One region of the Bacillus shivajii genome, then DNA from elsewhere that is predicted to be linked to it. Evidence: a T-box and tRNA genes for the amino acid it is inferred to sense, from the RefSeq annotation. Region 1 holds a T-box; the other regions hold tRNA genes.
What was found. A T-box is a leader RNA that pairs with one kind of tRNA and senses whether it is charged. The one in region 1 lies ahead of trpS (tryptophan--tRNA ligase), so its partner is inferred to be a tRNA-Trp.

Region 1 (10,196 bases):
AATTAGTTGATCAAATAGCTGTGATTAAAATTTCTGAAGCGTTATTTGATTATATTGAAAACACGTTGTTGGAACTACCAGAAGAATTGTTGGCTGATGTGTATAAACAAAGCTACGTTCGCCGTAAAAGTGAGCGTGTTGAAATGGAATATTGCTTCTTAGCCACTGACGGAGTAAGAACAATTATTGTAGATACGATTGGTTATCATACACCAATACGTAAAAGCCGTATGGTCCCTAGACAAGAAGAGCAGCTATTTCAACTAATATCCTCAGAGCCAGTCAGAGAATACTATATGGATTATTTAGACTGTGAAAAACAATATCATATTTTGTCCCCAGATCCATTATTAATGAAGGGGCTTGTAAGGAAGGAAAGACAGTTGAAACAACTTCTTTTCATGGCTTTAGATCAGCTTTATAAAGAAGCCAGCACAGCTGAAATCCGCTATTGGTATACAGAATGGGCTGCTGATAAATATTTAGAGATTCAGCAAATGAGTTTTGAAGAAGCATGGAACGAGCTGTATGATGAGATCAGAGAAGGTTGGTCAAAAAAGCATGAAGAATATTGTTTAACGATGATTAAAGGACAACCTTTCTTTGAAAAGCTATGGGAAATTCAAACAGGAGAAGGAAGAAAGGTTCAATAGTGTACATAAATAGTAAAGCGTGGTCATTTGATCACGCTTTCTTTTATGGGAGATTGTAAAATTTAAGTTTCTCACGGATAAATTGAGATTTTCACGGATAAATTAAATTTCTCACGGATAAATTAAGTTTCAATAAGAAAAGACTGTCCGTGAACAGCCTTTCCATCATTATCTGCGTTTTCTACCGAGGCCCATCGCTCTTTCTGCTTTAACGAGCATTTTTTGTGCGGCGCGATTTGCTTTATCAGCACCTTGGTCTAGAATCTCATCTAATTCCTCTGAGTCAATTAATTCATTGTATCGCTCTTGGATTGGTTTTAATGTATTAATAACCGCATGAGCAACACCTTCTTTAAAATCGCCATAACCTTTGCCAGCATACTTCTCTTCTATTGCTTCGATCGATTCACCTGAGCAAAGAGAGTAAATTGAAAGCAAGTTTGATACACCTGGTTTATTTTCTTTATCGTAACGAACTTCATTATCAGAGTCTGTTACTGCACTTTTCACTTTTTTCATAATTTGTTTTTCATCATCAAGCATGGAAATAAAGCTTTTTTGATTTTCACTTGATTTACTCATTTTTTTAGTTGGTTCAGCTAATGACATGATGCGAGCGCCAACTTTAGGAATTCTAACTTCAGGAATTGTGAATATATCATTATATTTACTATTGAATCGTTCCGCTAAATTTCTTGTTAGTTCTAAATGTTGTTTTTGGTCTTCTCCAACTGGTACGATATCCGTTTTATAGAGAAGGATATCTGATGCCATTAATGGTGGATAAGTTAACAATGCTGATGAGACACCCTCTTTTCCATCAGACTTATCTTTAAACTGTGTCATACGCTCGAGTTCACCAATGTAGCTCACGCATTGCATCATCCAACCTAATTGAGCATGTGCCGGAACTTCTGATTGTATGAACAATGTTGATTTATTAGGGTCGATCCCGACTGCTAAATATAAAGCAGCTAAGCTTTTAATATTCTTTCGTAGTTCTAATCGGTCTTGAGGAACAGTAATGGCATGTTGGTCAACAATACAAAAATAGCAATTGTTTTCATCTTGCATGTCTACGAAGTGTTTCATTGCTCCTAAATAATTACCGAGAGTTAACGTTCCGCTAGGTTGAATTCCAGAAAAAATTGTCTTCATTTTTCTTCCGCCTTTCGTTCATTTTTTTCATCAAAAAAAAGCCCATTCATCCCATGAAGTAGGGACGAATGGACCGCGTTGCCACCCTGTTTATTTCTAAAATAGAAATCACTCAATAATCCTCACCAATTTTTAGTAAGGGGTCTCAAGATATCGTTTGAGTTACGTCAGAGCCTACTAAGAAAAACTGTTCAGCCTGAAAGCTCAAAAGTCCATTCCTACTCGCCACATGATCTGCTCTCAGCTACCGCAGACTCTCTGAACATGTTACAGGAGAAGTACTACTCTTTATCATCGCTTCATTTGTATGAAATTTGTTAACTATTATATGCCTTTTTATATAAGAAAGCAAATTTATAAATTCGGTGGGGACAGATCCAAACAGAAAACGTTTTAGGTTGTACTAATCACTTTTTTTTTGCATAAATTGTGAGAAAGGGGGGATGTCCGTGTTAAAAAGAAAATTACAATGGATGTTACTAGCTTTTATTTTGTTTATCGGTGGGGTTATGTATGTACAATCAGATCATGAGTGGGCATTAACACAGCGAACAATGACAGAAGTGTCAGAAGGTGTTCAGCAAGGAGATAAAATGACGCCATTTCATTTAGGGAATGCTGAAGGACAAGAAGTATACGTAACAGGAAATAACAATGAAAATATGTTTCTTATATTTTTTACCTCTTGGTGTCACGTCTGTTCAGAACAATGGGAGCAGTTAGATGCAGCCAAATCTGAAGGGTTGTTAGAACACGTAAAAGTGATTCCTGTCAATTTAACAGGCTCTGAAAGAAGTGAAGGTACGGTTGCACAATATATACAGGAACTGCCAATATCAAGTGACCAAGTATTATTAGATCGTGATGAAGTGGTTCAAAAGCAATATGAAGTGGTTGGTGTACCAACGATTTTATTAATAAATGAAGAAGGTGTAATAGAGGAACGTTCTCATGGAATGATGACATTAGAGAAAATGAGAGAATCTAACTTTTTTCGTTAGGCTTTTTTCGCATAGGTTGTTGTTTTTTATAAATACAAAGAGGTGAAAGCGTTCGCCTGTAACCGATTCGAGAGATTATATTTTTACTAAAAGCAATTATCTTTTTAGAAAATAGCCTTTTGTAAATAATAGGAAAGGTGACTCATAGAAACGTTTGAGCCACCTTCGAAAAGTAGAGTTTGTTTTTAGCTTAACGAAAAGATAATATAAAATGATATACCGTAAATGATAATAAGCATGATCGATGGAACAGCATAGACTTTACTGTTTTGATTATGGGCTTGCCAATAAAGAATTGTAGCGATGAAAATGATGTTTAAAACCATGACAGCTAACGCGGTAATAGATGATACACTACTTACCGTTCCTAAAATGTTACCTTCACGGTATAAAACATCTATAAAAGCTAAGATCAATAAATTAAAGATGTTACTTCCAACAATATTGCCTATGGCTAAATTGAAGTTTAATAATTGAATGGCTACTAGTACTGTCACAACTTCAGGTAAAGAAGTTGCACCAGCAATTAAAAAACTTCCAACGAAAGTTGAAGATAAACCCGTACTATGTGCAATATGATCTCCAGCAATTGTTAACGCTGATCCTGTTACGAAAATAAGTAGCGAAGAAATGACAAACCCTATTTTAGCGTGCTTAAGTGAAATTGCTCTTGTATGATGGTCGCTTTCATTTATAGATGCAGCAGCTTCGGCATTAGTGACTTCTGATTGACCGCTTGTAATGATTTTCATGCTACCAAAATAAAAGAAAATTAGTAGGAAGGATTCTATACCGACGCCAAATATTTGAGGGCCATTAGGGATAATCATTGCCGCAAATATTAGCCCCGTTAAACCTAGACTGACCATACTCGTGATCACATGGTCGTTTTCAATAGAGGTAAGCATTTTATTCTTACGATAAATAACATCAAAAACAGCTAATATTAATAAATTAAACAAATTACTCCCAAGAACATTTCCAACCGCAATATTAGGATTATTAACATAAATAGCAGTTGCACTCGTTGTCAACTCAGGTAACGATGTTGCACCTGCAAGTAAAATCGTACCTACCATCATTCCGCCTAAAGACGTACGCTTGCTCAATACATCAGCATATGTAGAAAGCCTTACTGCTAATACGACTGTAATGATCGCAGCTAAAAGAAAAATTAAATAAACCATAGCCTTACTTCCTCTCCTGTTTTCAAACAAAAATAGACCTTCTTATGAAACAGTCCTCAAATAGAGGTCTCATTTCATAAAAAGGTCTTGCGTCCTTTGAAAAGTCAAAGTTTAATGAACCGAGCAACATATGTGCTGCTGAAGTGACGATTCATTAGCCTATATTAAATGGGTAGAGAAGATAATATAGGTAGCTACTCCCCTTTTTACATGTTGTTCAAATATGACAATTACATTCTGTCTATTGAACTGTATTGTAAAGGTTGTTTTTGTATGATAAATCTAATTTATCATGGAGGAGGTAAACCGTCAAATGTATTCTATGGAAAAAAGACAGCACGACATCTATGTATTAAGATGCTGGCTGCCCCTTTTGTTTATATTGGTGACGAACTTCATTTATTTGTTCGTCTAATCGTTTAATTAAACGTACGGCTTTTGCTTCTTCTATATTTTTGTAGTGGTGTAAACCATCTGGTTCTTCATCAGCCTTATCAGCATAGGCGACAACTTCTTGTAAAGGTTCAAGGTTTAATTCTCCTGAAGGCAAATAAGAGTCAGTATGAAGAAGGATCGCTAAGGCAATTTTTTTCGCACTTACAGGTTCTTCTCCTAAACGAATTAATAGCTTATGCGCACGTTCTGCCCCTTTTATTGCATGAATGTCATTTTCTTTATATAATTCGTAATCCCATTTACCGTCTCGATACCAATTATAGTGTCCGATATCGTGTAAAAATGCTGCTTTGACTGCTAAATCCGGGTCAACACCTTTTTCTTTTGCATAATCAAATGCATAATAAGCAGTTGAAATGGCATGAGCTAATCCTGATCGTTTTATATATTTTTGGGTAATAGGATGTTGGTAAATTTCAGATAATGATAAACGCTTCATTCTCATTTCCTCCTTATTATAAAAGTCAAATGATTTAAAAAAGTATATTGTTCAATATTATATTGACTTCTATAAAGCAAGTCAAACATTTTTTTAGGGTTATTTATCATAGGCTCTGTTAAAGTTAGTTGTTGATTTTCGTTATTATAGTTGGATGCTTGCCGCGGGCACGACCTCAACTTCTCTGAACTCGTAAATACTCGTTAAGAGTGATTTTCGGTTCGTGCTGTTCCCGCAGGCGTCACCACCTGCCATTCCTCAAATCCCAAGATATCAACATTGAGCTTTAACACAGCCTTATCATAAGATAATTTGTTGACTTTCTTACTTTTTCATCTTTTAAATACAAGAAACTAAGCCACTTTTTGTAGTTTTTTATGACTTTACTAGGAATTTTGAATTTTTTATGAAGTTCCTCAAAAATTATCGAACAATTTTTCTTAATTCAATGTTAAAGTATGAATATAGATTAAATAATGGAACGTACCGATCGTTTAGAACAACAGTTACCAGCATATTGGTTGTCCATTTTAGACAACTTAGAAATACAGAAAAAGAAAAGGTAGTGAAAACAATGGGGAAAAAAACGTTTTTTTTATCAATGGTTGTAGTTTTGTTTAGTACACTTGGTTTCTTTTCGGTGGTAGCTCAGGCAGATGGTGAAGACAATGAAAAAGCTTTAACAGTAGGAGCACATGTGACAAAAGAAGTGCAACTTCAAACACGTGAGTGGCCAGAGAGAGTAGCTAGGTTTGTTTTTGACTCAGGGTATACGTTTGAGTACCCGGATGCTGTCCGTGGGATCTATGTAACTGGACATTCAGCTGGCGGAGCTAGGTTCAATGATCTTATTAACCTTGTTGATACAACGGCTTTAAACAGTATGGTTATTGATATTAAAGAAGACGATGGCTATTTAACGTATCGACCAGATGAGGATTCACCTTATTTTGACATTTCTCAACGAATGATTTCAGACCCAGAAGCGATGATGAGTACTTTAGAGGAACATGAAATTTATCCAATTGCTCGTATTGTTGTATTTAAAGATACGTTACTTGCTGAACAGCGACCAGATCTATCTTTTAAAGACAATGGTCAAGTATGGAAAAACAATCGTGGTGAAGCATTTACAAACCCATTTCTAGAAGAAGTTTGGGAATACAATGTCGATATGGCGATAAAAGCAGCTGAAATGGGCTTTCAAGAAATTCAGTTTGACTATGTTCGTTTCCCAGAAGGGTTTGAACGCCGTGATGATATTTTAGATTATGAAGTAGGTAATTATACAGATGGTGACGATAATGTTCAAAAGCGTGTTCAAGCTGTTACTGATTTTGTGAAGTATGCAAGAGAGCGCTTGGAACCTTATGATGTTGATGTATCTGTTGATATTTTCGGATACACTGCAACATTACCTGAGGCACCTGGAATTGGTCAAAATTTTACGAAGATCTCAGAAAATGTGGATGTCATTTCCTCAATGATTTACCCAAGCCATTGGACATCATATTTTGGGATTGATAAACCAGATTTGTACCCTTATGAACTCGTTACAGAATATGCAAAGGTAGAAAATGCGAAATTAGCTGAATTAGATGATCCACCAGTATCTAGACCGTGGATTCAAGATTTTACAGCATCCTATTTAGGAGCAGGAAATTATTTAGTATATGGTGTTGATGAAGTTGAAGCACAAATTCGCGCTCTTTATGAAAATGATATTGACGAATTTTTATTATGGAATGCAAGAAATCGTTACACTGAGGGCGTCGACTATTTAGTTGGAAAAGAATAAGTTAGATGAAAAAAGGGTTGTCACTTTGATGGTGACAGCCTTTTTTTGTATTACAGCAAAGTACGTCGTCGCAGTCCCTTTTATCATAAAGAGCGATAATACCGCCAGGTTACCGACTTAGAAGCTACTTCCTTTCCACATGATTTTTATGAAAATGAGCAAGATAATAACCAAACGTGTGAGTGATTGAGAGGAAACATAAGGGATTTTAAAGCTCACACTTACTGCGACTGTTAACGAATGATGACGATGATTAACCAAGTAGTACGAGGAATTACCCACATTTAACAATATGAATTCTTCACATATAATAAAAGTAGAAGCTTTGTCCCGATTGATTAAGGGAAAAGTAATGGTACGTAGCAGAAACTGGAGGTCATTAAATTAATGAATTGGTATGAAAAGTTAAATCAATATTTTCCGATTGAAGAAATGAAATCACAAGAGCACATGGAGCTATTACTCAAAGAGAAAAAGAATATTTACAAAAAAGATGAAGGACCAAACCATGTATTAATGTACGTTGAAACGAACGATTTTGTTTTTATTGATTATTTATTCGTGTCAGGTAAAGCTCGAGGTCAAGGAATTGGACGAAAGCTTTTAAATAAAATGAAGAAAAAAGGTAAGCCGATCATTCTTGAAGTAGAACCCATTGATTATGAAGATACAGATACAGAAAAGAGACAACGCTTTTATCATCGAGAAGGGTTTAAGCATGCTCAGTCGATTGGATATCGCCGTCGTTCCTTAGATACTGGTAAAATTAATGAAATGGAAATTTTATATTGGTCACCGACCAACGAATCGGAAAAAAGTATTTACGAAAAGATGCGTCACACGTACGAAACAATTCATACGTATAAAGATGAGGAGCTTTACGGGGAATCATATGACGATCCTGAAAAAGTATTTACATTTGACCCGGATAAGACCTCTGATAGTGAGCAACCTAATGCGTAATGTGTTTCCGTCTGGCGATCTGCTAGACTGTTTATAAATTCTTTGTTCATTCATTACTTTCTAAGTTGTCTAAATCAAAACACTGAAAGGAGCGTGTTTTGTGTGAAGGGCAAAGCAAGAAAGAAAAGAAAGAAGAAGTTGTTATGGAAAGATTTATTGAAGCGGAAGTGGGATGAAGTAAATCGAGTCCCGAAACAAGGGCCGGTTTCTCACTCAAAATCGATTGCCTGACGGAACAAAAGCTGCCTTGTATGTTAGATGCAAGGCAGTTTTCTTATACTTTAAGAATTTTTAACTTTGCTAAAGGATTAAAGTAACTGCAGGAGCAACGACGAGCAATACTTCTTCGAACTGCTTCGAGCTGCGACGAGTAACCGCAGGAGCACTCTTTACCTGCGACGAGCAAGCGTAGTGGCGCAGGAGCACTGTTTATCTGTGACGAGTAATCGCAGGAGCACTGTTTATCTGCGACGAGTAATCGCAGGAGCACTGTTTATCTGCGACGAGTAACCGCAGGAGCACTGTTTATCTGCGACGAGTAACCGCAGGAGCAACGAGCTGAAGATCCATTTAGGCGAAGAGTTGTCGAGCCTAAGTTAGCTGAAGACAAGAACTCGGGAAAGCGTCCGTCTGAAGTGAAGTTCACGCTCAGCATTAGGAATTTCCCATCTTATTTTGAGTTATGAAATTGAATAACTTAATAGAAAAATGAAACTTTTATTGAGAATGAACGTATTAAATAATAATTGAGATTAAATTCATGTTTATCGTTTTAATTTAATGGGTAAAGCTTAATGAAGCGACTAGACTATACATATTTAGAGAGACAAACTTTTTTTTATGCACCTCTACTCAAATTATAATAATTATAGTATAATAAAGATTGTTGCAAACATCATAAACACTGATATTCACATACATGTCTAGTCAGAAGATCATTTTCGGAAGGGAGAATCGGTTCATGGTAACATTATTTACATCACCTAGTTGTACTTCGTGCCGCAAAGCAAAAGCTTGGTTGCAAGAACATGGTATTGAGTTTGTCGAAAGAAATATTTTCTCAGAGCCATTGTCAGTAGAAGAGGTAAAAGAAGTAGTTCGAATGACAGAAGATGGGACAGATGAAATTATCTCTACACGTTCCAAAGTGTTTCAAGAGTTAGATGTGGAATTAGACGCAATGCCTTTGCAACAATTATTTCAGTTAATAAGTGACCATCCTGGCCTTTTACGCCGTCCGATTATTTTAGATGAAAAGCGAATTCAAGTCGGTTATAACGAAGCAGAGATTCGTCGTTTCTTACCTAGAAAAGTGCGTACATTCCAGCTTCAAGAAGCTGCAAAGAAATTAGTGAATGAATAAAATCGTGTACATGACAAGCTTAACATTTTGCAATTTGTTGTCTTTGAAAGAAATTTACTACTGTTATAAATAGGGGAATTACTTATAAAGTAGGAAAATAATTTAGAGGCTGTCTAACAAGTGTCTAGTTTCTTCTGAACCATTAGAAAAACTTGACACTTATTTTTAGACAGCCTTATTGTTATTGTTTTTTATTACGGCTGAAGCGAAGCGTGTGGAAAAATTCAATTCCTTTTATATGATTGATTGCCCAACCAATAAATAAAATGAAAGCAATAAGCAGGTAAATAAACATCCCGTTTGAAAGCCCGAGTGAATGGATCCATTCTTGGATGACTTGCTCATGTAGAATCATTTTTGCTGCAGTATACACTAAGATAGCTGATCCTATATAAATAATAAATGGAAACTTTTTCATTAAGAAAAGAATAATTTTACTCCCCCAAATGATAATGGGGACAGAGATTACAAGACCAATTAATGCGATGAGACCATTACCTTGTGCAACGCCAGCAATAGCTAATACATTATCAAAGCCCATGACAATATCAGCAACTACGATGGTTTTAATGGCATCTCTTACTCTTGGCTTGCTGGAAATCGAATGCTCTTCTTCAGCTGAAACTAACAATCGGTATGCGATCCATAAAAGGAGGATACCTCCAATGGACATTAAATATGGGATTGCTAATAATTCAACTGCAACAAGAGTGAGAACTCCCCGTGCTGCAATAGCGAGAAGGATCCCTAAAACGATTGCTTTATTTCTTAAATGTGGAGGTAAATTTCGGCAAGCGAGAGCAACAACAATCGCATTATCTCCACCCAAAATAATATCAATCCCGATAACCATTAATAATTGTGTAAGGAATTCTGAGCTCAAAGGTTGATTCCCCCTAAGGTCTACAATTAAAATATTAATTAAGAAGACAAATGAATTTTTTGTACAAGGACTTCATTTATATATATACAAGCCTTTCTGGTAATAGAACATTGATCTTTGAGTAAAACTAGTTTATACTGTCTGAAAACTGATTTTTAAGTCGTGAAAAACAAGGGAGAGATCGCCAAATTAGGTGAAAGCAAAAAATCTTTTTAAACCTTGAATGGACTTATTTTATTTAAAAAGGTGGCTTTATTGTTTACTAAAAATCGCTTAAAATAAGAGTATAACTAAA
Region 2 (10,196 bases), 670 kb from region 1:
CCTCCCGAAAATAAAGTACAGAATAGGTCCTAGGAGGTTGATAAAAACAATAATTAAAATCCACACCCATTGGGGGCCACGCGTATTGTTATGTTTAAAACAATCAACAAGTGCTACTGCTGCTAAAATAAGTTGAATAACAAGAATCGGTGCAAGTAGCCCCCACGGCACATTTGCTAATTCTTCTAAGAATCCTTCGTTCATCGTTTTCTCCTTTCATAGAAAAAGCTTTTTCTATATCATTAGCTGTAACACTTATATTTACGTATTCCTTCTATTATCGTTTCACCTTCTTCACAAATAAATGTTCACAAAATTGTTGGGGACCTGGTCCCCAACAATTTTGTGAACATTTAGGACATATTCTTCTAACGAATGATAAAAAATAAGTCTAAAGGATTCTTTCTTTTTACTTACTATATCGGTAAAATGGATAGTAATTGGCATTTTAGCTCCCATTTACCGTACGAATGAGGAAGGTATAACGATGCGAACAATAATAGCAGTTTTTGCACTTTTCCTTTTATTTATGCCAGCATACGAAGCTATAAACATTGTCTATGACGAAACGAATGACGCTTTTCTCTCGATCGAAGACCACTCTTATCATCACCATGCCCAAAAAGTGCTCGACAGCCCATTTAAACTAAATGGAACAACACCGAAAGAAGGTTTCTCTTCAGGAACGCTTGTTCAATATTTGTTCCGTGAAGTTGAAGGAGTGCTGCTTTCTAGACGTGTTGAACTGCAGCGCGAGCTTGGGGAGCACGTTTCCACTCAGGAGTTACAAGAAGGCGACTTACTGTTTTTCAAAGGAGAGAAAGGGTTATTCTCGGCTGTTTATTTAAATAATGACGAGTTCATTGTTGCCACTCGCCATGGTGTTGAGCTTAGGAGCCTCACTAGAAATAACTCATACAAAAAGAGGTTCCTTGAAGCAAGAAGGTTATCTGAAGAGGAAAAAAAGAGGCTTTCTCCTTCCACTTATAAAAACCATGACCATCCAGCAATAAGAGAAGCATTGCGCATGCTCCATCGTCCATATCTTTTAACTGGGGACACCTTAGCCGCATTTGATTGCTCTTTTTTAGTGCAACATGCCTTTGAAGAATTGAATGTTCATCTGCCTCGCATAACTTACCAGCAATGGAAAGTAGGGAAAGAAATACCTTTAGACGACGCTAAACCAGGGGATGTTCTTTATTTTTCTGGTACATGGCAAGAAGGGATTTCCCACACCGGTATTTACTTAGGTGACAACTATTTTATCCATGCTAGCGCTGAAGAAGGAGAAACAACCATCTCCTATTTAGGTGACGCATGGATGAAACATTTTACGGGCGTGAAGCGATTCGATCATATACAGCTGAATGTAAACGACCCTATCATTGGTACGGCCTCAACACTACTGAACCTGCCATACACGAAAAATGGGGAAAAACCAGATCAAGGATTTAACTATTCTGGACTTACGTACTACATCATGAAACAACATGACCGTAATTTCCCTCGTACTGCAAAAAAACAGTGGAAATATGGTGCCCCTGTAAAGCTTGGCGAAGAACAAACAGGAGATATTTTTTTCTTTGAATCAGACAAAGGTTATATACTACCAGCTCTTCACTTAGGAGATGGACAATTACTTGTCGTTCGAAAAGATGAAGGCGTATCAATCGTCGATCCACGGTTTAGTTACTATTGGTCATATGAACGATTAAAAGGCATTCGAACATATGAAAGGGATTAAGTACTCCCTTTGAAGGAAACGTCTTTGAAAATATGAAACTAATTTTCACGAAACTTTTCTCCAATGGTAACGTAAATTTAAATGGGACTTAAATAAAGCTAAATGAATCTTGGAGGTAAACACATGAAAAAAAGTGTAATGCTAGTTGCTGCAGCCACGACAATGTTCTTGGCAGCATGTAATGATGAAGAAACAGTAAATGATGTCGAAAGTGTATTGAATGACTCTATTGAAGCAATGGAAGGCTTAACAAGCTATTCTATGAATATGGATTCAACACAAAGTATGGTCATTGATGAAAACGAAGCAATGGATTTTGATACAATGATCGAAATGGATTTACTTTTAGAGCCATTAACATTCTTTCAGAAAACAAGTCTAGATCTCGGTGACATGGGGATGGGAATGGATATGTCATTCGAATATGACTCTTACTTCTCTGAGGAAGACGGCTTTTTCATTGAGGATCCTTTCGTAGGAGAGTGGGCAAAATTCCCTGAATCATTAATGGATGAATTCTTAAGCTTAACAGATGCACAATTAAGTCCTGAAGAACAAATAAAGCCATTTAAAGATCACATTTCAGAACTAAGCCTAGAAGAAACAGACGGTCATTATGTCATTCGTTTAAAAGGCGAAGGTGCTGATATGGAGACATTCGCTGAACAAATTGGCGGCATGGCTGGAGAAGGACTCGATGAGATGTTCCATGACATTTGGTCCGATATTGAGATTCATCAGTTAGAGTATGAAATCTTTATCGATAAAGAAACGAATTACCAAACTGAAGCGAACATTCACATGGAGCTGACCATGGAAATTGAAGGTGAGTCGATGACAATGGAACAAACATCACACCTTACTTTAAGTCGGTTCAATGAATTAAATGATTTACAAGTCCCTGAAGAAGTCATGAATAATGCTCAAGAAATGACAGAAGAAGACTTTTTAGGTGGCTTTTAAGTAAATGTACAAAAGGTGTTTCTGGAATTTATCCGGAAACACCTTTTTCATCTTAAGTTATTTCATCCTTGGTTTCTTGGGTTTGCAACATATCCTACAAAATGTACCGTTTCATTTGTGCAGTCACATATTCGAAAAAGAAATGGATGGTTAAATGCTAAGTTAAATACTTCTTGTTCACCTCCTCCTCTTACTTCTACAGAAGTTACTGCCGCAGCTTCTGTTCCTTCCTCATTAAGTTCAATAAACGCTTTCGATTTCACTTCATTAATATAAAGGTTCGGTGGTATAGATGCAATGCCAGAAAAGTCTGCTTCTGATGGATCAAATGCTTTCTTCACCCCAAGATCTATTAACATATCCTTCAACTGATGCTCTACCGCGATTGAAAACTTCGGAACTTTTATTACCCCATAGCTCTCTTCATTTGGTACTTCCCACTTTACATCTTTATTGGATATCTCTTTTATTATGTCACGCAACTTCTCTTTCTCCCGAGGAAGTAGTAAATCCATACAAAAACTACGCTGATCCCCATAAAAAAGACGGACAGTCTCATATTTTTCCGTCTTTTTATACATGATGTAATCTCTTTTAAGCATAAAAGGAATTTCAACACTTATACCTTCACTTGTTGTAAACCGTTCTGTTGATGTGAGATCACGGTCAAACGGTTTGCTCCACTCTCCATAGAAATACACAGCATTTAGTAAAAGCATCAGCGTACTTTCATCAATTGTATCTACCATATCTCTTATTTTCCCAGCAGTTTGCTCCCTCACCCAATTATTAATCGATTCCTTCGTTGTTAAATAATCAATTTTTGCTTCAAATTGTTTCTCAAGTATCTGTTTAAACCCTTGAAAAAATTCATTTTCTTCTCTCATCCATAATGAATTTGCTACAGTAACTTCAATCGTTTCTTCATTCTTTAACCTTTTATGATAGTCTTTATAAAACTGAAAGATTTCCTCTTCCTTAATTTTAATTAACCCTATAGTTTCTAGAAGCTCATTTTTCGTTTCTCCCTTTGTACCAACTAACGTCATCATTAGTGCTTCAATCAAACTATAAGGACTAATTAATACATTATCTTTTTTTTCAAACAATTTATAAAGGAACTGACTACTGATTTGATTGATACGTTTTGGAAATTCACACTGAAAATGACCATCACATTCTCTTTTTTCTTCTGACATATTGAATATCCCACCTCTTCCCATAAATCAAAGCCACTATTAATAAATATGATATTCAGCGTTCCTAATGCTTAAAAGAAAACCCCCTTATGACCTTAGTCAAAAGGGGGAAGCGTTTTATGATAAATGAAGAACGGTTACTTTTTCATTCATCATTGATTCAATACTACGGCCAACACTTTTAATACCTTGACCTGACTCTTCACACCTAGAAAAGGAAAGTGATCACTCCCCGAGACGTAACGATTAAAACATGTGAATACTCTTAAACAATTCATAGAAATACAGAAAATATAAAATGGCATGTGTGTAAATATGACTAACAGAAGAATGTATAAAGAAAGAGTTAAAGGAAAAAATTGAACTTTAAAAAAATTGGATCGATATATGTAGAAGATTATTAATAGGAGGGGTTAAAAGTACTTGAAATATATGGTGATCAATTAGAAGGATTACTACATTTTTAGACAAAATAAAAAGACCTGTTCAATACAAGTCTAAAAAAAATGGTGAGCCATGAAGGACTCGAACCTTCGACCCTCTGATTAAAAGTCAGATGCTCTACCAACTGAGCTAATGGCTCGCAGTATTTGCGATGATGTTATCTCATCAAGCTTACGGACGATGTAACACTTCGTTGTCGTACCTGTTTCTTCCTCTGCTAGCTTGTCTTCGATGCCTAATGCGTCGAAACAACTCGCAGCGGTTTCGTGATGTAAATGCTCGTAACTGAGCTAATGGCTCGCAGTGTTTGCGATGATGATATCTCATGAAGCTTACGGACGATGTAACACTTCGTTGTCGTACCTGTTTCTTCCTCTGCTAGCTTGTCTTCGATGCCTAATGCGTCGAAACAACTCGCAGCGGTTTCGTGATGTAAATGCTCGTAACTGAGCTAATGGCTCGCAGTATTTGCGTTGATGTTTCTTCTAATCTATTCTATTTATTAATGAAAATGGTGACCCGTAGGGGATTCGAACCCCTGTTACCGCCGTGAAAGGGCGGTGTCTTAACCACTTGACCAACGGGCCTTTTTACAATTTAATAATAATGGCGGAGAAGGAGGGATTTGAACCCTCGCGCCGCTTACACGACCTACACCCTTAGCAGGGGCGCCCCTTCAGCCACTTGGGTACTTCTCCATAAAAATGGCTCCACAGGTAGGACTCGAACCTACGACCGATCGGTTAACAGCCGATTGCTCTACCACTGAGCTACTGTGGAATGGTGGGCCTGAGTGGACTCGAACCACCGACCTCACGCTTATCAGGCGTGCGCTCTAACCAGCTGAGCTACAGGCCCATTTAAAAAAATGGAGCGAGTGATGAGAATCGAACTCACGACATCAGCTTGGAAGGCTGAGGTTTTACCACTAAACTACACCCGCATATAATTTTGTTAAGACTTCAATTGCTTACCACGCTCTACCATGTCTCTTCCTCTACTAGCTAAGCTATCGTAGCTGTTTCCGTCGAGACAACTCCAAGAGTTTGTAAACACTGAATATTGAACGTTGCTTCTTCCTCTTCAAGTTTCGCTTCGGAGAATTATCCGTCGAAGCAGCACGCTGCAACTTCAATGATGTATTGCTTTGCGGCTGGAGGTTTTACCACTAAACTACACCCGCATATTTTAAAAAATGGCGCGCCCGAGAGGAGTCGAACCCCTAACCTTTTGATCCGTAGTCAAACGCTCTATCCAATTGAGCTACGGGCGCTTATGGAGCGGAAGACGAGATTCGAACTCGCGACCCCCACCTTGGCAAGGTGGTGTTCTACCACTGAACTACTTCCGCATAAATGGCAGGGCTAGCAGGATTCGAACCTGCGAATCACGGAATCAAAATCCGATGCCTTACCGCTTGGCTATAGCCCTTTAAAATATTATATGGGGCGGCTGATGGGAATCGAACCCACGAATGCCGGAATCACAATCCGGTGCGTTAACCACTTCGCCACAACCGCCACAAGATTTTAAATTTGGCAGGGGTAGTAGGAATCGAACCCACATCAAAGGTTTTGGAGACCTTCGTTTTACCATTAAACTATACCCCTATAAGATGGTGGAGGGGGAGAGATTCGAACTCCCGAACCCTGAGGGAGCGGATTTACAGTCCGCCGCGTTTAGCCACTTCGCTACCCCTCCACGTTTTTCTTGACGATAAACTGCGAATCTCTTCGTCAGCTACGTTCGACTCCATTTATCACGTACAGAAGTACGCTCAAACGTCATCTCACTTGCTTCCTTGACCTTCTTGTTTCTCGTCAAGAAAACAATTTTTTATACTGCGAATCTCTTCGTCAGCTACTAATTTAAATGGCGGTCCCGACGGGAATCGAACCCGCGATCTCCTGCGTGACAGGCAGGCATGTTAACCGCTACACCACGGGACCAGGTAAATATGGCGGAGGAGGAGGGATTCGAACCCCCGCGGGCCGTGAAGCCCCTGTCGGTTTTCAAGACCGATCCCTTCAGCCGGACTTGGGTACTCCTCCGTATAATATTGGTAGCGGCGGAGGGAGTCGAACCCACGACCTCACGGGTATGAACCGTACGCTCTAGCCAGCTGAGCTACACCGCCACAATATAAAAACAAAAATAATGATAAAAATCAATTGGTGGAGCCTAGCGGGATCGAACCGCTGACCTCCTGCGTGCAAAGCAGGCGCTCTCCCAGCTGAGCTAAGGCCCCATATAAAAAGCCCAGCAACGTCCTACTCTCACAGGGGGAGAGCCCCCAACTACCATCGGCGCTGGAGAGCTTAACTTCCGTGTTCGGCATGGGAACGGGTGTGACCTCTCCGCTATCGTCACTGGACTTATGAAATTGAGAAGTATTGTACTCTCAAAACTAGATAACATTTGACTGATGACCTTCGGTCTGAAGGTTAATGTAATACTTTGGTTAAGCCCTCGATCGATTAGTATCTCTCAGCTCCACGTGTTGCCACGCTTCCACATGAGACCTATCAACCTCATCATCTCTGAGGGATCTTACTCACTTGACGTGATGGGAAATCTCATCTTGAGGGGGGCTTCATGCTTAGATGCTTTCAGCACTTATCCCGTCCACACGTAGCTACCCAGCTATGCTCTTGGCAGAACAACTGGTACACCAGCGGTGTGTCCATCCCGGTCCTCTCGTACTAAGGACAGCTCCTCTCAAATTTCCTACGCCCGCGACGGATAGGGACCGAACTGTCTCACGACGTTCTGAACCCAGCTCGCGTACCGCTTTAATGGGCGAACAGCCCAACCCTTGGGACCTACTTCAGCCCCAGGATGCGATGAGCCGACATCGAGGTGCCAAACCTCCCCGTCGATGTGGACTCTTGGGAGAGATTAGCCTGTTATCCCCAGGGTAGCTTTTATCCGTTGAGCGACGGCCCTTCCATACGGTGCCGCCGGATCACTAAGCCCGACTTTCGTCCCTGCTCGACCTGTATGTCTCGCAGTCAAGCTCCCTTATGCCTTTGCACTCTGCGAATGATTTCCAACCATTCTGAGGGAACCTTTGGGCGCCTCCGTTACTTTTTAGGAGGCGACCGCCCCAGTCAAACTGCCCACCTGACACTGTCCCTGAACCGGATCACGGTCCGAGGTTAGAATTCCAGTACAGCCAGGGTAGTATCCCACCGACGCCTCCACCGAAGCTAGCGCTCCGGCTTCCAAGGCTCCTACCTATCCTGTACAAGCTGTACCAAAATCCAATATCAAGCTACAGTAAAGCTCCATGGGGTCTTTCCGTCCTGTCGCGGGTAACCTGCATCTTCACAGGTAATATAATTTCACCGGGTCTCTCGTTGAGACAGTGCCCAAATCGTTGCACCTTTCGTGCGGGTCGGAACTTACCCGACAAGGAATTTCGCTACCTTAGGACCGTTATAGTTACGGCCGCCGTTTACTGGGGCTTCAATTCAGAGCTTCTCCCTAATGGGATAACCCCTCCTCTTAACCTTCCAGCACCGGGCAGGTGTCAGCCCCTATACTTCGCCTTGCGGCTTGGCAGAGACCTGTGTTTTTGATAAACAGTCGTTTGGGCCTATTCACTGCGGCTCTCTCGGGCGTAAACCCTAATAGAGCACCCCTTCTCCCGAAGTTACGGGGTCATTTTGCCGAGTTCCTTAACGAGAGTTCTCCCGCGCGTCTTAGAATTCTCTTCCCGCCTACCTGTGTCGGTTTGCGGTACGGGCACCAGTCACCTCGCTAGAGGCTTTTCTAGGCAGTGTAGGATCAGGAACTTCGCTACTAAAATTTCGCTCGCCATCACAGCTCAGCCTTACGGTAAGCGGATTTACCTACTTACCAGCCTAACTGCTTGGACACGGACATCCAATGCCGTGCTTACCCTACCTTCCTGCGTCCCCCCATTGCTCAAATGGTGACGTGGTGGTACAGGAATTTCAACCTGTTTTCCATCGCCTACGCCTTTCGGCCTCGGCTTAGGTCCCGACTAACCCTGAGCGGACGAGCCTTCCTCAGGAAACCTTAGGCTTTCGACGGAGGGGATTCTCACCCCTCTTTTCGCTACTCATACCGGCATTCTCACTTCCAAGCGCTCCACCCATCCTCTCGGTTGAGCTTCAACGCCCTTGGAACGCTCCCCTACCACTGTCCGTAAGGACAATCCATAGCTTCGGTGATACGTTTAGCCCCGGTACATTTTCGGCGCAGAGTCACTCGACCAGTGAGCTATTACGCACTCTTTCAATGGTGGCTGCTTCTAAGCCAACATCCTGGTTGTCTAAGCAACTCCACATCCTTTTCCACTTAACGTATACTTGGGGACCTTAGCTGATGGTCTGGGCTGTTTCCCTCTTGACTACGGATCTTAGCACTCGCAGTCTGACTCCCGAGGATAAGTATTTGGCATTCGGAGTTTGACTGAATTCGGTAATCCTGTGGGGACCCCTAGTCCAATCAGTGCTCTACCTCCAATACTCTTCCCTCGAGGCTAGCCCTAAAGCTATTTCGGGGAGAACCAGCTATTTCCGAGTTCGATTGGCATTTCACCCCTACCCACACCTCATCCCCTCACTTTTCAACGTGAGTGGGTTCGGGCCTCCATCCAGTGTTACCTGGACTTCACCCTGGACATGGGTAGATCACACGGTTTCGGGTCTACAACCACGTACTCATTCGCCCTATTCAGACTCGCTTTCGCTGCGGCTCCGTCTCTTCAACTTAACCTTGCACGTAATCGTAACTCGCCGGTTCATTCTACAAAAGGCACGCCGTCACCCATTAACGGGCTCCGACTACTTGTAGGCACACGGTTTCAAGATCTCTTTCACTCCCCTCCCGGGGTGCTTTTCACCTTTCCCTCACGGTACTGGTTCACTATCGGTCACTAGGGAGTATTTAGCCTTGGGAGATGGTCCTCCCAGATTCCGACGGGGTTTCACGTGTCCCGCCGTACTCAGGATCCACTCCGGAGGAAACGAAGTTTCGACTACAGGGCTTTTACCTTGTCCCGCGGACCTTTCCAGGTCGCTTCATCTACTCCGTTTCTTTGTAACTCCGTATGGAGTGTCCTACAACCCCAAGAGGCAAGCCTCTTGGTTTGGGCTAGTTCCGTTTCGCTCGCCGCTACTCAGGAAATCGCATTTGCTTTCTCTTCCTCTGGGTACTAAGATGTTTCAGTTCCCCAGGTCTGCCTTCTCATACCCTATGTATTCAGGTATGGATACCACCTCATTACAGGTGGTGGGTTCCCCCATTCGGAAATCTCCGGATCAAAGCTTACTTACAGCTCCCCGGAGCATATCGGTGTTCGTCCCGTCCTTCTTCGGCTCCTAGTGCCAAGGCATTCGCCGTGCGCCCTTTCTAGCTTAACCACTTTGCGGCAGATAACCATCGGATTTCTGCGTCAGCTGCGATCTTCGAGATCCTCACGTACATGTTGTACGCTGTGGCCTCTCATCACTTGCTTCCTTGAACTCCTCGGTTCTCTTTGCAAACCAATATCATAATTGGTTTTACCACGTATGGCGTCATATTAACCTTCTAAGACACTCGGTTGTACTCTGTCGAATCCATTACTGAATTCGTTTCAAACAACCGGTGAAGATCAATCAGTCTTAATCTGTTATCTAGTTTTCAAAGAACAATTTGCTACAGATGATCGTCGCTCTTCTTCGTCAGCTTCGTCTCTCGCTCTTGTCACGTATCCTTTAAACATACGCTCAATCGCTCGAATCCTTGCTTCCTTGAATAGCTTGATCCTCTTTGCAAAGTTATTTATTTGAGAGTATAACCTCTCAAAACTAAACAAAAAGCGCAAACGA
Region 3 (10,196 bases), 880 kb from region 1:
TCGTCCGCTCAGGGTTAGTCGGGACCTAAGCCGAGGCCGAAAGGCGTAGGCGATGGAAAACAGGTTGAAATTCCTGTACCACCACGTCACCATTTGAGCAATGGGGGGACGCAGGAAGGTAGGGTAAGCACGGCATTGGATGTCCGTGTCCAAGCAGTTAGGCTGGTAAGTAGGTAAATCCGCTTACCGTAAGGCTGAGCTGTGATGGCGAGCGAAATTTTAGTAGCGAAGTTCCTGATCCTACACTGCCTAGAAAAGCCTCTAGCGAGGTGACTGGTGCCCGTACCGCAAACCGACACAGGTAGGCGGGAAGAGAATTCTAAGACGCGCGGGAGAACTCTCGTTAAGGAACTCGGCAAAATGACCCCGTAACTTCGGGAGAAGGGGTGCTCTATTAGGGTTTACGCCCGAGAGAGCCGCAGTGAATAGGCCCAAACGACTGTTTATCAAAAACACAGGTCTCTGCCAAGCCGCAAGGCGAAGTATAGGGGCTGACACCTGCCCGGTGCTGGAAGGTTAAGAGGAGGGGTTATCCCATTAGGGAGAAGCTCTGAATTGAAGCCCCAGTAAACGGCGGCCGTAACTATAACGGTCCTAAGGTAGCGAAATTCCTTGTCGGGTAAGTTCCGACCCGCACGAAAGGTGCAACGATTTGGGCACTGTCTCAACGAGAGACCCGGTGAAATTATATTACCTGTGAAGATGCAGGTTACCCGCGACAGGACGGAAAGACCCCATGGAGCTTTACTGTAGCTTGATATTGGATTTTGGTACAGCTTGTACAGGATAGGTAGGAGCCTTGGAAGCCGGAGCGCTAGCTTCGGTGGAGGCGTCGGTGGGATACTACCCTGGCTGTACTGGAATTCTAACCTCGGACCGTGATCCGGTTCAGGGACAGTGTCAGGTGGGCAGTTTGACTGGGGCGGTCGCCTCCTAAAAAGTAACGGAGGCGCCCAAAGGTTCCCTCAGAATGGTTGGAAATCATTCGCAGAGTGCAAAGGCATAAGGGAGCTTGACTGCGAGACATACAGGTCGAGCAGGGACGAAAGTCGGGCTTAGTGATCCGGCGGCACCGTATGGAAGGGCCGTCGCTCAACGGATAAAAGCTACCCTGGGGATAACAGGCTAATCTCTCCCAAGAGTCCACATCGACGGGGAGGTTTGGCACCTCGATGTCGGCTCATCGCATCCTGGGGCTGAAGTAGGTCCCAAGGGTTGGGCTGTTCGCCCATTAAAGCGGTACGCGAGCTGGGTTCAGAACGTCGTGAGACAGTTCGGTCCCTATCCGTCGCGGGCGTAGGAAATTTGAGAGGAGCTGTCCTTAGTACGAGAGGACCGGGATGGACACACCGCTGGTGTACCAGTTGTTCTGCCAAGAGCATAGCTGGGTAGCTACGTGTGGACGGGATAAGTGCTGAAAGCATCTAAGCATGAAGCCCCCCTCAAGATGAGATTTCCCATCACGTCAAGTGAGTAAGATCCCTCAGAGATGATGAGGTTGATAGGTCTCATGTGGAAGCGTGGCAACACGTGGAGCTGAGAGATACTAATCGATCGAGGGCTTAACCAAAGTATTACATTAACCTTCAGACCGAAGGTCGTCAGTCAAATGTTATCTAGTTTTGAAGGAATAAAAAGTCTGGTGGCGATAGCGAAGAGGTCACACCCGTACCCATGCCGAACACGGAAGTTAAGCTCTTCAGCGCCGATGGTAGTTGGGGGCTCTCCCCCTGTGAGAGTAGGACGCTGCCAGGCGAGGGAATGGGGCTAACATAGTTAGTCCCATTAACTTTGTGACATTTTTGGGGCCTTAGCTCAGATGGGAGAGCGCCTGCTTTGCACGCAGGAGGTCAGCGGTTCGATCCCGCTAGGCTCCACCAATTGATTTTTATCATTATCTTTGTTTTTATATTGTGGCGGTGTAGCTCAGCTGGCTAGAGCGTACGGTTCATACCCGTGAGGTCGTGGGTTCGACTCCCTCCGCCGCTACCAATATTATACGGAGGAGTACCCAAGTCCGGCTGAAGGGATCGGTCTTGAAAACCGACAGGGGCTTCACGGCCCGCGGGGGTTCGAATCCCTCCTCCTCCGCCATATATTTACCTGGTCCCGTGGTGTAGCGGTTAACATGCCTGCCTGTCACGCAGGAGATCGCGGGTTCGATTCCCGTCGGGACCGCCATTAAATTTATATTAAACTATTAAAAGATTCGTAGTATAATAATTTGGATTATTGTCTAGAATCAAGAAGGTAAGAAAGCAAGTGAAACAACGTATGAATGCACTTTAGTTCATGGGAAAAATGGAATCATAATTAGCTGACGAAAACAATTGCGGCTTATCCAAAAACGTGGAGGGGTAGCGAAGTGGCTAAACGCGGCGGACTGTAAATCCGCTCCCTCAGGGTTCGGGAGTTCGAATCTCTCCCCCTCCACCATTTTATAGGGGTATAGTTTAATGGTAAAACGAAGGTCTCCAAAACCTTTGATGTGGGTTCGATTCCTACTACCCCTGCCAATTTTTTAATTTTGTGGCGGTTGTGGCGAAGTGGTTAACGCACCGGATTGTGGTTCCGGCATTCGTGGGTTCGATTCCCATCAGCCGCCCCATATCATATATTAAAGGGCTATAGCCAAGCGGTAAGGCATCGGATTTTGATTCCGTGATTCGCAGGTTCGAATCCTGCTAGCCCTGCCATTTATGCGGAAGTAGTTCAGTGGTAGAACACCACCTTGCCAAGGTGGGGGTCGCGAGTTCGAATCTCGTCTTCCGCTCCATAAAAATTTTGAACTTGGCGGCATAGCCAAGTGGTAAGGCATGGGTCTGCAAAACCCTGATTCCCCGGTTCGAATCCGGGTGCCGCCTCCAAAACTTTAAAATTAGTCCTTTATACCTCATGCCGGGGTGGTGGAATTGGCAGACACACAGGACTTAAAATCCTGCGGTAGGTGACTATCGTGCCGGTTCAAGTCCGGCCCTCGGCACCATTTATAAATTCTAATGATTTTTGCGTAGTAAAAATCATTGGCGCCCGTAGCTCAATTGGATAGAGCGTTTGACTACGGATCAAAAGGTTAGGGGTTCGACTCCTCTCGGGCGCGCCATAGAACGGGAAGTAGCTCAGCTTGGCAGAGCACTTGGTTTGGGACCAAGGGGTCGCAGGTTCAAATCCTGTCTTCCCGACCATTTGAAATATGTACAAGGATAAAATTAGTAACCTTAATAGGTTTATATGCGGGTGTAGTTTAGTGGTAAAACCTCAGCCACGAGCAACAACATCGTCGAAATATCTACGAGTTGTCTCGACGGAAACAGCTACGATAGCTTAGCTAGTAGAGGAAGAGACATGGTAGAGCGTGGTAAGCAATTGAAGTCTTAACAAAAATCATACGCGGGTGTAGTTTAGTGGTAAAACCTCAGCCTTCCAAGCTGATGTCGTGAGTTCGATTCTCATCACCCGCTCCATTTTTTTAAAATGGGCCTGTAGCTCAGCTGGTTAGAGCGCACGCCTGATAAGCGTGAGGTCGGTGGTTCGAGTCCACTCAGGCCCACCATTCCACAGTAGCTCAGTGGTAGAGCAATCGGCTGTTAACCGATCGGTCGTAGGTTCGAGTCCTACCTGTGGAGCCATATTGTGGCCCGTTGGTCAAGTGGTTAAGACACCGCCCTTTCACGGCGGTAACAGGGGTTCGAATCCCCTACGGGTCACCATTTTTGTTTAACAAGTTCGTAGTTTAATAGTAGGAATTACTTCTGCTAATCAATTATATATAGGCCCATTGGTCAAGTGGTTAAGACACCGCCCTTTCACGGCGGTAACAGGGGTTCGAATCCCCTATGGGTCACCATTCTTCTAATCAGTAATTTTAATATTGTTTTGTTTGGAAGAAGCAAGAAGGTCGAGGAAGTAAGGGGATGAGCATTGGAGCGTATAACACATACGTGAGGATGTGAGTGAGCGCATCTGACGAAGAGATTCACTGCTTATTTCAAACAAATGGAGGATTAGCTCAGTTGGGAGAGCACTTGCCTTACAAGCAAGGGGTCGGTGGTTCGAGCCCGCCATCCTCCACCATTTTATGCTGGCCTAGCTCAATTGGTAGAGCAACTGACTTGTAATCAGTAGGTTGGGGGTTCAAGTCCTCTGGCCAGCACCATTTATTTTTACTACGAAGCATTACATCGACCGTAAGCTTCATGAAATATCATCATTGATATTGCTGCGAGCCATTAGCTCAGTTACGTGCGTTTACATCACGAAACCGCTGCGAGTTGTTTCGACGCATCAAGCATCGAAGGACAAGCTAGCAGAGGAAGAAACAGGTACGAGGACGAAGCGTTACATCGTCCGTAAGCTTCATGAAATATCATCATCGCAATTACTGCGAGCCATTAGCTCAGTTGGTAGAGCATCTGACTTTTAATCAGAGGGTCGAAGGTTCGAGTCCTTCATGGCTCACCATTTTTATGCGGGTGTGGCGGAATTGGCAGACGCGCTAGACTTAGGATCTAGTGCCTTCGGGCGTGGGGGTTCGACTCCCTCCACCCGCACCATAAAATACATAACTAAGTGATTAAGGCCAACAATTGTTGGTCTTTTTTTTATTTGGCTGTATTCACAAACTTTGGTTCTGTATCAAATGTGAGGGGAGGGCAGTGATCCTCCTACTCTTTTATCCTAATTGAACACTCAAATGTGTATACTGATGATGTAATAAAATCAGGTTCTATACTGAATGTTGTGGTCATCATTATTAATGAATGCTTATTATTGGTTCAAATAACTTTACTAAAAGGTTTGAGCTCTTTTCTATCATAAACACTCAGTTTAAAAGCTGAGTGTTTTTTAATGGATTCATTAGTGTGCAGTGTCAAACTGAGCTATCCCTTGTTTAAAAATATACAAGAATGGAATAGTAAAAGTAGAATATGACATGGAGGTGTCTAAATGGTTGAAGTTAAACGTGGGACGTTTGGTAAAGAAGTGATTGTTGGAGAAAATCCATTGTCTCGGTTTTTGTTTACGAATACTCGTTCAGCGTGGATATGGTTAATATTACGACTTTATCTAGGTTATTCTTGGTTAACAGCTGGATGGGGAAAAGTTGGTGAAGAAGGTTGGACTGGAGCAAATGCTGGTGCTGCAATTGAAGGTTATATGGGAGGAGCATTAGCACGTGCTGGTGAAGGAGATGTCGCAGCTTGGTATGCTTGGTTTCTTGAAAATGTCGTCATTCCTAATGCGACACCATTTGCTTATATGGTCGCATGGGGCGAAGTTCTCGTCGGTCTCGGACTTATCGTCGGATTTTTAACAGGGATTGCAGCGTTTTTTGGAGCAGTTATGAATATCTCTTTTTTACTTGCTGGAACGATTAGTACGAACCCTGTGATGTTTATGATTGCAGTATTACTTATTTTAGCTTGGAAAGTAGCAGGTTGGTATGGTGTTGACCGCTGGGCATTACCGTATTTAGGTACACCTTGGAAAGAAGTAAAAAAGGAATAAATTCTTCTTGAATAAAGTTGTAATCCACTAGGTACTTGGTACTTAGTGGATTTTTTGGATTGTTATTGAGTGTGGAGTTCTTTTAATATCTTTAGTAGTTTCGGGGAACTTATCCACTTTTCACCGATCGATTGTGCATAATATTGAGCTTCATTTTTTTTCCCAACGTCGACGTGTGTAAAATGATTGTTTGTTAATTGATCGTATAGAGTAAGTTCGTCATACACATAAGGGTTTTCATCGATGGCTTTTAAGAGGAGTGTTTTTAAATAGCGGCTGTTACCGTTGGTAAGGTATTCAATGAGCGCTTGATTATATAAAAGTGGGGCAGTTAAGCGAAAGCTCGTGGTACGAATTGTTCGAAGCGCTTCTTTATATTTTCCACAATTTATTAACAGGGTGATGTATTCATAGTGAGCATTTATTGGATCGTATTCGTTTTCGCTATCTTTATATGAAATAACCTCTTTATATAATTGAAGTGCCTTTGTTACATCTCCTTCTTTCGAATAAATGCGTGCTAAACCAACTTTTGCACGTAAATATGGTTTTATTATCTTTTGAAAAAAGGAAATTTCATCGTCATATTCATTGTGTGAGCGTTGAGAGATGAGATCTTCAGCAAGTTTTAATGCTTTTTCAAGACATGCCTTTGATGTTCGATCGGTCGGAGCAATTTCTGCTGCGAGCGTGTAAGCATATATACAAGTTGGATCGAGTTTAAGTGCTTCTACGATCGCTTTTATTTTTTCTTCTTTTGAGGAATCCATAACGTCAAAAATGGTGTTTACTGCTACTTCCTCATCTGTTTTAGGTTCCCAAATCAGTTCTTCGGAATAGATTAGTTTTCCATTATCGTTTTTAAGCCTTTCTTCGAGAGCAAATTGTTCCTTCTCTGAAGATGGATTGATAGAGAGGGGATCGACACCATATTGAATGAGGTTCCCGAAGTCATCATTCAACTCTTTCGGCACGGTTGTACGCCTCACTATTTCTCCATGATAGTCTTCAATTAATTCATCAAGATTTTCTCCGAGAGTCGTTTCGACTTTTTTCCATAAGTGACTCACTTCAAATGCGTTTGTGTTTAATTGCTCACTCACCTTTTCGATCGTTAAAGAGCTGTCTTCAAAGTGCAATCGTTCATTCGCTAAGTAAATGACAGATGCGGCATATGCTTCCGGGGTAGAGATGTTGGGAGTAGCTACATCGTAGTAAAGTTTGAAAAGGTTTTTCTCGATAATCGTATAGTTTTGGTGATCACGGTAGTTTACCTGGTAGTTTTCGATGAGCTTGGCCACTTCGTTTGCCTTCGGATCGGTCCAAGTATAATAGGTGTTGTTATATATTCGATCGGTGAAAAACTGAAAAATAACCGTTGCGATACTAGGGAATTCTTGGTTGAAAAGAGATTGAATAGAGGTCGACCTATCACCGGTGTTTTGTTCGTAAAAAAGTTTAAAATGATCGATGTGTACAAGAATCTCATCAAGGTCTTCGCGGTCGAATTGGAATGGAATGTCATAAAAAATATAGTTTTGTCCGGCAGGAAGTAGAAACGTTAACAGCATTTCACCTCCTGTTACTTTTTCTTCATATATGTTTGAAACGGTAAAGGTATCGTTGCTGAAATAGTCTGTTACGGTAATGGAATGACTAGAGACGTTTTCTACTTTATAGAAGGAAGGCTTTACCGTAGGCCAAGTTTTTACGGATGAACGCGTTTGTTCATGTGCGATTGTGTCGTTTTTTCCTTCAAAAAATTCGTTGAAAATTGATCCGGATTCTGTCACTTGATCGTCATTTAAGGCAACCCAAGAACTGATTAAAGAACTAAATGTTGATAAAAGCTGAGAGGTGCTAGAAATACTTGTTGGAATTTCAAATAGACCAGAAGCGATATACATCATATCTTGCATATAAATTGATAATTCAAAAGGATATTCATTGTGCGTTTTTTCAACAAGTTTATCTTGAAGATGAAGACATTCCTTTTCAACCAGTCTTTGCAACATATTCGCAGGTTCAGCGTGGTGGGCATTTGGAGCTTGCTGCTTTTTGTTTGGATTGTGCTTCTCCTTGTTCAGCTTCTCTAATGTAATCATTAAACATCACCTCATTATGATTTTCTTGCGGCACAAATTACAACTTATTACCAGGTGCCAGGCACCTGGATGGAATCCCCATTTACTTGGCGGGTTGTATAGTCGGTGTGGGCTTGTTTGCACCATTGGTTGTATTGGATTTTTTGGCTCGTTGTGTTCCCCTGAAAAATGGATAAGATGGGAGCGGTTGAAAGGTATTGTGGCGGTTCTTCAGAAGTTGGGCAATCTAATGAATAGTATTTGAAGCTACTCCATTCATAGTTTAGTGGGGAATTGACCATATAGGCGTTTACTGGATTGTAATGAACGTAGTAACTCGCTCTTTGAATGTTGTAATAGGAGGAAAGGGGATCAGCAAAGAAACGATCTTCAAAGACGTGTCCGGTTAAATTGTATTTCTTATTGTAGTAATCGGCATAACGCTTTTTTATTAAGCCGATGATTTTTGAGAGGGGTTCGTCAGTTGATTTTATAATAAAGTGGTAGTGGTTGGACATGAAACAATAGGCGCAGACTTCGAATGGGTATTTTTCGTAGACATAATCTAAGACATTTTGAAACGTTAAAAAATCGGATTTCTCATAAAACAACGTTTGCTTTTGGTTCCCACGGTCTGTGACGTGATAAAACGTGTCAGGAAGCCAAATTCTTTTTCTTCTAGGCATCGCATCACCTCGATCTAAGATTTTCCGTTATTACTAGTGTAGGAATAAAAACTGAAGAGTGAGTAAAACGCTGGGGAAAAAGTAGTTGGCAATATTATACAATAAATATTGCGATTGGACAACAGAAAATTTGACAAAGGATTAGGTAATAAAATACCAGATCTTTACCAAGTGCCAGGCACCTGGAATTTTATTTCCATGTGCCTGGCACTTGGTAATTGAATTCCAATTTGTTTTAAGGAGTTTCGGTTTTGTATGGACAAGGCCGTACGACTCTTGGTAGTATTAATGGATGAGGAAATCTATTAAATTTGACGTTATAGTAGCCGTGCATAAGGGTAAATGAATTGTTTGTTTTCCATCGTTTTTAACGTACAAGTTTTAATCGTACAATCATTAAAAAAATGGAAGAAGTGAAAAATATGAGTAAAATTGCAATAGTTACGGATAGTACAGCTTACATACCAAAAGAAATACGAGATGATAAGAACATCACGATGGTACCGCTTAATGTGATTTTTGGCGAAGAAGCATATAAAGAAGAGTGGGAAATCACAACTGAGCAATTTTATGAAGAAATGAAAAATGCGGAAAAGCTACCGAAGACGTCGCAACCTGCAGTTGGATTGTTTGAAGAGACGTTTACTGAGCTAGGGAAAAATCATGATGAAATCATTGTTATTACACTTTCAAGTGGTATTAGTGGCACTTACCAGACAGCTGTTAGTGCTGCGGCAATGGTGGACGATGTGAAAGTACACATATTCGACTCTGAAATTAGTTGCATGATTCAAGGCTACTATGTACTAAAAGCTGCGCAATTAGCAGAAGATGGCAAATCGTCGGAAGAGATATTAGATACATTAAAGATTATGAAAGAAAGTACGGAGGCTTACTTTATGGCAGATGATTTAAGCCACCTTCACCGTGGCGGCCGTTTGAACGGAGCACAACTTGTTGTTGGAAGTTTACTCCAAATCAAGCCGGTTCTTCACTTTGAAGACAAAGTGATTGTCCCGTTTGAAAAAGTCCGTACCGAGAAAAAAGCGATGAAGCGTATCCTCGGTCTTCTCGATGATGCAGCACAAGATCGCGCACCAATCGATATTACGGTGATCCACGCAAACCGCCCTGAAAAAGCAGAGCAGCTAGCTGAAGAACTTCGTGAAAAGTATGATCACGCCAATGTATCAGTAAGCTACTTTGGACCAGTCATCGGTACCCACCTAGGAGAAGGAAGCATGGGGATCGGCTGGGTAAAATCATAAACAAACGTAACAAAAAGGGCGGTCTTCTGCATCGAATGCGGAAACCGCCTTTTCTTTAAGGTGCCAGGCACCTTTATTAGTGGGTTTGTATATTTATTATATATTTCATTATATAAGGCGATAACTGTTTTGTTAGGAGGTATTTTTATGCGGTTTTATTCAGTGGGGATGAAGGACTTTCATCAACTTCGCCTAATAGGGTTGGAGCATTTACTTCCGAAGTTCCTCCATGTCAATGAGAATACGGATGATGCTCTTTGGTTAATTCCGGAACCTTTCATAAAGGATGTTCGAGGCTTTGAAATATCAAATCAACTCCATCCCCCGATGCCAAGTTCGTCCCCAGTGACACAATCTCAACTCCCTGATAAACACGACCATCGAACTCCTCGACCGATAACAAAAGAAACCGCGATACGCGCGCAACTCTCAGAACCGAAACCGATCTCCAATTTTAAAGAGACTCAACTTTATTTTTCCCCACCTTATGAATTCACCCATTTTAACGAAGATCTTCACAAATATTTATATGGTCGCCGCTTGCTTTTGGACGAACTCCCATTTTCACTCGCTGAAGTTTACGAGCATGTACGTAATGGCTGGGTTCGCTATGAGCCTGGGGTGGTGAAAGAAGGTTCAACGTACCAATG

Region 2: it has a tRNA-Trp gene. The T-box ahead of trpS (tryptophan--tRNA ligase) is inferred to sense a tRNA for this amino acid. The anticodon was not compared.
Region 3: it has a tRNA-Trp gene. The T-box ahead of trpS (tryptophan--tRNA ligase) is inferred to sense a tRNA for this amino acid. The anticodon was not compared.

The regions. Positions count from the first base shown of each region.
Region 1 covers NZ_CP084703.1:2,863,536-2,873,731, reverse strand. The annotation lists gene LGQ02_RS14010 (DUF3603 family protein) at 1-653, shown strand, start outside; gene trpS (tryptophan--tRNA ligase) at 822-1,811, opposite strand; T-box leader at 1,869-2,115, opposite strand; gene LGQ02_RS14000 (TlpA family protein disulfide reductase) at 2,261-2,812, shown strand; gene LGQ02_RS13995 (sodium:calcium antiporter) at 2,998-3,999, opposite strand; gene LGQ02_RS13990 (HD domain-containing protein) at 4,352-4,894, opposite strand; gene LGQ02_RS13985 (putative glycoside hydrolase) at 5,469-6,692, shown strand; gene LGQ02_RS13980 (GNAT family N-acetyltransferase) at 7,080-7,655, shown strand; gene LGQ02_RS21330 (hypothetical protein) at 7,758-7,886, shown strand; gene spxA (transcriptional regulator SpxA) at 8,617-9,018, shown strand; gene LGQ02_RS13970 (TerC family protein) at 9,200-9,901, opposite strand.
Region 2 covers NZ_CP084703.1:3,534,340-3,544,535, forward strand. The annotation lists gene LGQ02_RS17030 (PLD nuclease N-terminal domain-containing protein) at 1-204, opposite strand, end outside; gene LGQ02_RS17035 (C40 family peptidase) at 488-1,747, shown strand; gene LGQ02_RS17040 (DUF6612 family protein) at 1,871-2,710, shown strand; gene LGQ02_RS17045 (serpin family protein) at 2,773-3,909, opposite strand; tRNA gene LGQ02_RS17050 (tRNA-Lys) at 4,417-4,492, opposite strand; tRNA gene LGQ02_RS17055 (tRNA-Glu) at 4,866-4,940, opposite strand; tRNA gene LGQ02_RS17060 (tRNA-Ser) at 4,961-5,051, opposite strand; tRNA gene LGQ02_RS17065 (tRNA-Asn) at 5,059-5,133, opposite strand; tRNA gene LGQ02_RS17070 (tRNA-Ile) at 5,135-5,211, opposite strand; tRNA gene LGQ02_RS17075 (tRNA-Gly) at 5,223-5,296, opposite strand; tRNA gene LGQ02_RS17080 (tRNA-Arg) at 5,550-5,626, opposite strand; tRNA gene LGQ02_RS17085 (tRNA-Gly) at 5,630-5,704, opposite strand; tRNA gene LGQ02_RS17090 (tRNA-Gln) at 5,710-5,784, opposite strand; tRNA gene LGQ02_RS17095 (tRNA-His) at 5,798-5,873, opposite strand; tRNA gene LGQ02_RS17100 (tRNA-Trp) at 5,890-5,963, opposite strand; tRNA gene LGQ02_RS17105 (tRNA-Tyr) at 5,970-6,054, opposite strand; tRNA gene LGQ02_RS17110 (tRNA-Asp) at 6,227-6,302, opposite strand; tRNA gene LGQ02_RS17115 (tRNA-Ser) at 6,312-6,404, opposite strand; tRNA gene LGQ02_RS17120 (tRNA-Met) at 6,414-6,490, opposite strand; tRNA gene LGQ02_RS17125 (tRNA-Ala) at 6,526-6,601, opposite strand; rRNA gene rrf (5S ribosomal RNA) at 6,611-6,727, opposite strand; rRNA gene LGQ02_RS17135 (23S ribosomal RNA) at 6,811-9,746, opposite strand.
Region 3 covers NZ_CP084703.1:3,748,186-3,758,381, reverse strand. The annotation lists rRNA gene LGQ02_RS18250 (23S ribosomal RNA) at 1-1,570, shown strand, start outside; rRNA gene rrf (5S ribosomal RNA) at 1,639-1,755, shown strand; tRNA gene LGQ02_RS18240 (tRNA-Ala) at 1,805-1,880, shown strand; tRNA gene LGQ02_RS18235 (tRNA-Met) at 1,916-1,992, shown strand; tRNA gene LGQ02_RS18230 (tRNA-Ser) at 2,002-2,094, shown strand; tRNA gene LGQ02_RS18225 (tRNA-Asp) at 2,106-2,181, shown strand; tRNA gene LGQ02_RS18220 (tRNA-Tyr) at 2,352-2,436, shown strand; tRNA gene LGQ02_RS18215 (tRNA-Trp) at 2,443-2,516, shown strand; tRNA gene LGQ02_RS18210 (tRNA-His) at 2,533-2,608, shown strand; tRNA gene LGQ02_RS18205 (tRNA-Gln) at 2,622-2,696, shown strand; tRNA gene LGQ02_RS18200 (tRNA-Gly) at 2,702-2,776, shown strand; tRNA gene LGQ02_RS18195 (tRNA-Cys) at 2,793-2,867, shown strand; tRNA gene LGQ02_RS18190 (tRNA-Leu) at 2,898-2,986, shown strand; tRNA gene LGQ02_RS18185 (tRNA-Arg) at 3,027-3,103, shown strand; tRNA gene LGQ02_RS18180 (tRNA-Pro) at 3,109-3,185, shown strand; tRNA gene LGQ02_RS18175 (tRNA-Gly) at 3,391-3,464, shown strand; tRNA gene LGQ02_RS18170 (tRNA-Ile) at 3,477-3,553, shown strand; tRNA gene LGQ02_RS18165 (tRNA-Asn) at 3,555-3,629, shown strand; tRNA gene LGQ02_RS18160 (tRNA-Glu) at 3,636-3,710, shown strand; tRNA gene LGQ02_RS18155 (tRNA-Glu) at 3,773-3,847, shown strand; tRNA gene LGQ02_RS18150 (tRNA-Val) at 3,999-4,074, shown strand; tRNA gene LGQ02_RS18145 (tRNA-Thr) at 4,081-4,156, shown strand; tRNA gene LGQ02_RS18140 (tRNA-Lys) at 4,386-4,461, shown strand; tRNA gene LGQ02_RS18135 (tRNA-Leu) at 4,469-4,553, shown strand; gene LGQ02_RS18130 (DoxX family protein) at 4,948-5,508, shown strand; gene LGQ02_RS18125 (tetratricopeptide repeat protein) at 5,571-7,613, opposite strand; gene LGQ02_RS18120 (transposase) at 7,661-8,278, opposite strand; gene LGQ02_RS18115 (DegV family protein) at 8,701-9,546, shown strand; gene LGQ02_RS18110 (ATP-dependent helicase ComFA) at 9,694-10,196, shown strand, end outside.